3 regions of the Metabacillus sp. 22489 genome follow, and region 3 is predicted to be linked to each of the others. Evidence: riboswitches for the same ligand, from Rfam matches in the RefSeq annotation. Region 3 holds a riboswitch; each other region holds the start of a gene.

Region 1 (2,277 bases), on a different contig from region 3:
CCCGTCCGAAGCTGGAAAGTTCTGGCGTTAATCCCATTGACAAGCCTACAGTTCCAAAAGCAGAGGTCGCTTCAAATAAATACATAATGAAATGATGACCCTTATCTGTAATACTTAATAAAATTGTCACGAGCAAAATAATCATTAAGCCACTTAATGCCACAGTTATAGCCTTTAATATTGTTTGCATTTCAATTCTTCGTTTAAATAAAACAATATCTTCCTTCCCTTTAAGTTGGGACCAAAAGGTTGCCATTAAAACAGCAAAGGTAGTGATTTTTATCCCACCAGCTGTTGAACCTGAACCAGCACCGATATACATGAGGATAATTGTTAAAAATAAACTTGCGTGTGTTAAATCTGCAATCGGCAATGTGTTTGCACCAGCTGTCCTTGGAGTAACTGCATGAAACAAAGCACCATACCCTTTTCCTGAACTATCTAGAGTGCCTAATGTGTTAGGGTTATTGTATTCAAAAAGGAAAATTAAAATTGAAGCACCTGCAGTTAAAATGAAAGTTGTAATTAAAACGATTTTTGTGTTTACCGATAATCTGCGCGTCATTCGGTATTCATATAGTTCATTAAAAACAATGAATCCTAAGCCACCTAAAGTAATAAGCGAACATATCGTTAAGACAACAAAGGGATCGTCAACATAGTCTGTCAAGCTTCGGAACTCCCCCATTAAATCAAAACCAGCGTTATTAAAATTCGATATGGCATGAAAAAAGCCGTAATAAATCGCTGTTCCTATTGGCATGTCAAAGGAAAAACGAATCGAAAGGATGGTAGCGCCAATTGTCTCAATGATTATAGTGAACAACAAAATTCGCTTTACCAATTTGACAATCCCTGAAATTGAGATGTTATTATATGCTTCCTTCAAAACTAATCTTTCTTTTAAAGAGATTTTCTTGCCTAATAATATAAATAAAAACGTTCCAAACGTCATAAAACCTAATCCACCAACCTGAATGAGCGTTAATACGACCAGCTCACCAAATGTAGAAAACGTATCGGCCGTATCTACAACAACAAGACCTGTTACACAAGTAGCGGAAGTAGCCGTAAATAATGCATCTAAGAAAGATAGACCTTTTCCGTTTTCTGTAGCAATCGGTAATGTTAATAAAAACGTTCCGATCAAAATGATAATCGCAAAGCCTAATACTAAAATTTTTGGCGGATTTAAATAATCATTTATTTTTTTCATAGTAATCTCCTTGAATTACCTTAAAGTTAGAAACTCTTCTAATTTTTCCATTGCTTTTAATCATTTATTACATGCTTTGAAAAAATAAATCTTTCTGTATTTGCTTATGTTGCTTATAACAGCCGAGTTGTATTCCACCTGCTTAAACGATTGTTAATTTACGAAAATAGCCATAAATAAAGACCAATGATTACTTTCCTCCATGTTAAAATGAACAATATCAAAATAGATTCCAGCAGAAACTATTCAAAAATTCTGATGAAATTTAAAGAAATTGTCATTTCCAAACATCTTTAATGGAGAAAATGTATTCATTGGTCTATAAAACACCCAGCATTTAAGGCTGCTTTGTGTTCTATCTTCCAAGAGGTACTTTCACATTTAAAGCACAAAAAAAGACCTTTTTTGATCAGGCTGCTCTTTTGCTCCATCATAAAACAAAAAAGCCCCCTGTATTAGGTGGTCCTTTGACCTCCTTCGCTTTAGTCGACGAAGTTAGCTGACGGGTAGAATGGCGAAAGAGTTTCTCATCCCTTCTGCAAAAGCAGAATTAACCCCAAATAATTGGTTCCTCCGTTCTCATATTATGAGATTTGACCATTAATATTTGATTTACGGAGATAATTCTACGCTTATCATCATTGCACTGTAAACCCCTTGGAAGTTCAATATTTCGTTAAAAATGACGATATTCAGCCATTTTTACTATTAAAACTCATGATAATACTGTTTTTCGTAATATTTCTCCTTGTTTTTATGGATTTTAAGGTTTTGTAAAAAAATTAAAATATGGATTGACAAAAACTTTATTCGGACATTAGAATTACTCCATGAATCCCAGATATGCTATGGAGGTTTTATGAATTATTCCAAAAAGAAATTAGAGGCAAAAATAAGTGAAGAATTAATTAAGCTTCAGCGTGAATTAATCGGAAAAGGCCCACAGGAGGCAAAAACATATATCGTTTATGACATGATGATTACACGCTACAAAGGAGTTTTGACTGTGGAAGAAAAACATTTAGTCAATAGCGATCCTGGGAAAAAACTTGTTAAGGAAA
Region 2 (2,277 bases), on a different contig from region 3:
ATCCATACCTCCAAGCAAGTCAATGGGGTTGGCAAATTGATCCTTTAGGTCTGCGTATTACGATGAACGATTTGTATGATCGTTATGAGAAGCCTTTATTCATTGTTGAAAATGGGTTAGGTGCAGTAGATATACCAGATGAATCAGGATATGTAGAGGATGATTATCGGATTGAGTATTTAGCAGCACATATTCAAGCTATGAAAGATGCTGTTGATGAAGATGGTGTTGATCTTCTTGGCTACACATCCTGGGGCTGCATCGACCTAGTATCAGCAGGCACTGGTGAGATGAAGAAACGCTATGGCTTTATCTATGTAGACCGTGACAATGATGGAAGAGGAACTTTAAAAAGAACGAAGAAGAAGTCATTTCATTGGTATAAAAAAGTGATTGCAACAAATGGGGAAGATTTATCGAATCAATAGTAGTAAATGAATCATTCTATCATTTTTACCATCTTTTGCAGAGGTGGGAATGTTGATAGGAGCTAGTAATCATTTCTTGATAGAAGGATGTACTTTAAAAGGTACATCCTTTTTTTATATAGGAACAGTGAAAGTATAGTATTGTATTGGTATAAGATTATTTGGCTCAATTGATTAAAAATGACCACGGATTAGTTTATTAACAGCATAATAAAGGGACTTTTGGAATAGTAAGAAATTGTTAAAGCTAACTATAAAGTATCTGGAAATATTAAATTATTTACTAAAATAGTATTTTGATGATAAAATTGAAATAGTTCGTTTTTTGCTTAATCTTATTTTAAGAGCGGGGGACCCAAATTTTTTCTGCGGATAGTTCCGCTATTGGTGAATTCTTTAAAAAGAAGGGGCTCGTTGTTTCCCGTAGTCCTAACCTGAAAGCTAACCTCGTAAGCGATTGAGAGGAAACAGTAGGATAGAGAATGGTGAATCGGCATTAGCCGTTTTTTTGTGTGAAATATCGTATCTATTTGTTTCCCTTGCCTGAGACATTCGTTTATATAAAATCAACAAGAAGGTGGGGTAATTAATGAAAAAATTCAAATTAAGCTTAGCAAGTCAAATTTTTATCGGTCTTATATTAGGTATAATCATCGGTGGAATTTTCTATGGAAGTGAAACGGCACAAAGCGTTTTACAGCCATTTGGGGATCTGTTTCTCCGTTTAATTAAAATGATTGTCGTGCCAATTGTCCTTTCTAGTATTATCGTTGCGATTGCAGGTGTTGGTGATTTAAAATCTGTTGGTAAGCTAGGAGCTAAATCACTTACTTATTTTATAGGGATGACATTGATTGCAATAGCTGTCGGACTTATAGCAGCGAATATCTTCCAGCCTGGTGCTGGTTTAAATATGGACAAGCTGGAGCATACTGATATTTCAAATTATGTTGAAACATCAGAAGAGCAAGAAGGAAAAACAATTGCCGAAACACTTCTTCATATTGTTCCGACAAATCCAATTAGTGCAATGGTTGAAGGCGATATGCTTGCGATTATTTTCTTTGCTGTCGTTTTCGGTATTGGAATTGCAGCTATTGGAGATAAAGGAAAACCGGTTTTACGTTTCTTTGAAGGTACGGCAAGTGCAATGTTTTATGTGACAAACTTATTTATGAAATATGCGCCAATTGGTGTGTTTGCATTAATCGGGGTAACGATTTCTAAATATGGTTTTGCATCACTTATTCCATTAGGTAAATTAGCTCTTACTGTTTATGGAACAATGATTTTCTTTGTCATTGTGGTCTTAGGCATAATGGGTAAAATTGTTGGGTTCAGTATCTTTAAATTATTGAAGATGATTAAAGAAGAGTTAATTTTAGCATTTTCAACATCAAGTTCGGAAACGGTACTTCCGAAAATTATGGACAAAATGGAGCAAGCAGGAAGTCCAAAGCATATTGCGACTTTTGTTATTCCAACAGGTTACTCGTTTAATTTAGATGGTTCTGTTTTATATCAAGCAATCGCATCATTATTTATTGCGCAAATGTTTGGCATTGAACTAAGCATTGGCCAACAAATAACCCTAATGCTTGTCTTGATGGTAACCTCTAAAGGTATGGCAGGAGTACCTGGTGTCTCATTCGTTGTTCTATTAGCAACATTTAGCACAATTGGTTTACCTGCTGAAGGATTAGCGATTATTGCTGGTATTGACCGAATTCTAGATATGGGACGTACTGCGGTGAACGTAGTAGGAAATTCATTAGCAGCGATTGTTGTCGCTAAATGGGAAGGGCAATTTAACCCTCCTCTTGAAAACATGAAAGATGCTTCATAAAAT
Region 3 (2,277 bases):
GTGGGGGCTGCTAGCTGCAGTAACGTTTTCAACCTTTATTTTTCTGAGCGGATCAGTTGGAACGAATGTACCACCACTTTTAAAAAGTGCGGTTCTTTCCACTGGAGGGTTAATCGTTGTCTTTCTAGTATTTCCACCAATCTATCTAGTTAATTTACCGGTTTTACTAGGTGTTGCACCATATGGATTGCTTCTCGGCTTTTTTGGGGTAGTACTCCCACCTCTATTATTTTCAATTGGGATGCCACATATTGGACCAGGACTTGGAACAATATTAACGACATCAGAGCTTCCAGTAGCTGTTTCAATGTCAGCACTCGTTTTGAAGGAAGATGTTGGCGTGGTGCAATGGATAGGTGTTATTTTCATACTTTGTGGAATTATCGTCAGTAATGTAAGACGCTCAAATACTACTAAAAAGATTGTCCATGTCGAAAAGAAGTCTGTTTCACCATCTTCATAAAAGTTGACCTATTTTTAAGTTTTTGAAAAGACACTATATATAAGGGTGTACTTTTATTGGACAGATTATTAATTCATTACTAAAGTTTTCGATTATCTATTTTTAAATCTTTACAAAAAACCATTTACTTAAGCTGACGTCAGGAGTATTATAATTACAGTTTCAAATTTCTAAATCGCTGAAACCATTAGGTACGGGGGAACCATTATTGTGGATAGAAATTTATCCAAGGGGTGAATCCTTTATAGGTAGGGCTACTCAATGGCCCGAATCCGACAGCTAACCTCGTAAGCGTTATATGAGAAGGAAGGTGGAGCTTGTGACACAAAAAAATTAAAGTGTCTACAGGTCTATTTAACTATGACTTGTAGACACTTTTTTGTTTTCTGTAAATGTATTATTCATAAAAATCTTTCTTAAGCGGGAAAGATAAAATTAAAGGAAAATAAGCAGGCGGGTGAGTTTTTATATGATTTCGTCTATAAAACGATTATTAATTGGACGTCCATTAAAAAGCAATGAAATAGGTGAACAAAAGCTTAATAAAACGAAAGCTTTAGCAATCCTATCCTCTGATGCTCTTTCATCAGTGGCATATGGTCCAGAGCAAATATTAATTGTATTGGTTACTGTAGGGGCTGCTGCCATTTGGTATTCAATTCCTATCGCAGTAGGAGTTTTAATACTACTGTCGGCGCTCATCTTGTCTTATCGTCAAATTATTTATGCTTATCCTCATGGAGGAGGGGCATATATTGTTTCAAAAAGTAATTTAGGCGTTAATCCAGGCTTAATTGCTGGTGGTTCTCTTTTAGTAGACTATATTTTAACTGTTGCGGTTAGTGTTTCTGCCGGGACAGATGCAATAACTTCAGCGTTTCCTACTTTACATGGCTATAATGTAGAAATTGCCATTGGATTTGTGATTTTACTTACGTTGTTAAATTTAAGAGGAGTAACGGAGTCAGCTTCAATATTAGCTTATCCTGTTTACTTATTCGTTTTAGCTCTGTTTCTTTTAATAGGGGTAGGAATATACAATGTTATAATAGGAGGAGTTCCAACAGAAGCACACACTCCAATAGGGACACCTGTTGCTGGGATTAGTTTATTTATACTATTAAGGGCTTTTGCCTCAGGAAGTTCTGCCTTAACAGGTGTAGAAGCGATATCGAATGCAATTCCTAACTTCAAAAACCCAGCACCAAAAAATGCTGCTAAAACGTTAATGTTTATGGGTATTTTACTTGCTATCCTGTTTTCAGGAATCGTATTTTTAGCCTATTCGTATGGAATCACTCCAAGTGGAGAAGTAACGGTTGTTTCACAAATTGCTGAGGAAATTTTCGGACGGAATATCATGTATTTCTTTATTCAAGGAACTACAGCGTTAATATTAATTCTTGCAGCAAATACTGGTTATTCTGCTTTTCCTTTACTTGCAGTTAATCTAGCAAAAGATAAGTTTATACCACGAATGTTCTTGATTAGAGGGGATCGATTAGGTTATTCGAACGGGATTATCATCCTTGGAATTGCTTCAATCATCTTAATTGTCGCATTTCATGCAAAAACAGAGCATCTAATACCTCTATATGCAGTCGGAGTATTTTTGCCATTTACTCTGTCTCAATCGGGAATGATGGTTAAATGGCTAAGAGAAAAGCCTGAGGGATGGATTACTAAATTTATTATCAATACAATGGGTGCAGTAATCTGCTTTATTGTTACTTTAATGTTTTTCTTAACAAAATTCTCACAAGTATGGTCAATTTTAATATTTTTACCGATTATAGTTCTTTTGTTTCATAGAA

The links. A riboswitch is a leader RNA that binds a small molecule or an ion and turns the genes downstream of it on or off. The one in region 3 is predicted to bind cyclic di-AMP.
Region 1: another riboswitch for cyclic di-AMP. It lies ahead of ACTJJ9_RS10395 (TrkH family potassium uptake protein); the one in region 3 lies ahead of ACTJJ9_RS00855 (APC family permease).
Region 2: another riboswitch for cyclic di-AMP. It lies ahead of ACTJJ9_RS11710 (cation:dicarboxylate symporter family transporter); the one in region 3 lies ahead of ACTJJ9_RS00855 (APC family permease).

The regions. Positions count from the first base shown of each region.
Region 1 covers NZ_JBQENT010000013.1:112,735-115,011, reverse strand. Annotated here, with positions in the region: gene ACTJJ9_RS10395 (TrkH family potassium uptake protein) at 1-1,216, opposite strand, end outside; cyclic di-AMP (ydaO/yuaA leader) riboswitch at 1,686-1,825, opposite strand; gene ACTJJ9_RS10390 (DUF2294 domain-containing protein) at 2,076-2,277, shown strand, end outside.
Region 2 covers NZ_JBQENT010000016.1:86,509-88,785, reverse strand. Annotated here, with positions in the region: gene ACTJJ9_RS11715 (6-phospho-beta-glucosidase) at 1-428, shown strand, start outside; cyclic di-AMP (ydaO/yuaA leader) riboswitch at 745-899, shown strand; gene ACTJJ9_RS11710 (cation:dicarboxylate symporter family transporter) at 1,018-2,274, shown strand.
Region 3 covers NZ_JBQENT010000001.1:187,013-189,289, reverse strand. Annotated here, with positions in the region: gene ACTJJ9_RS00860 (DMT family transporter) at 1-463, shown strand, start outside; cyclic di-AMP (ydaO/yuaA leader) riboswitch at 630-773, shown strand; gene ACTJJ9_RS00855 (APC family permease) at 933-2,277, shown strand, end outside.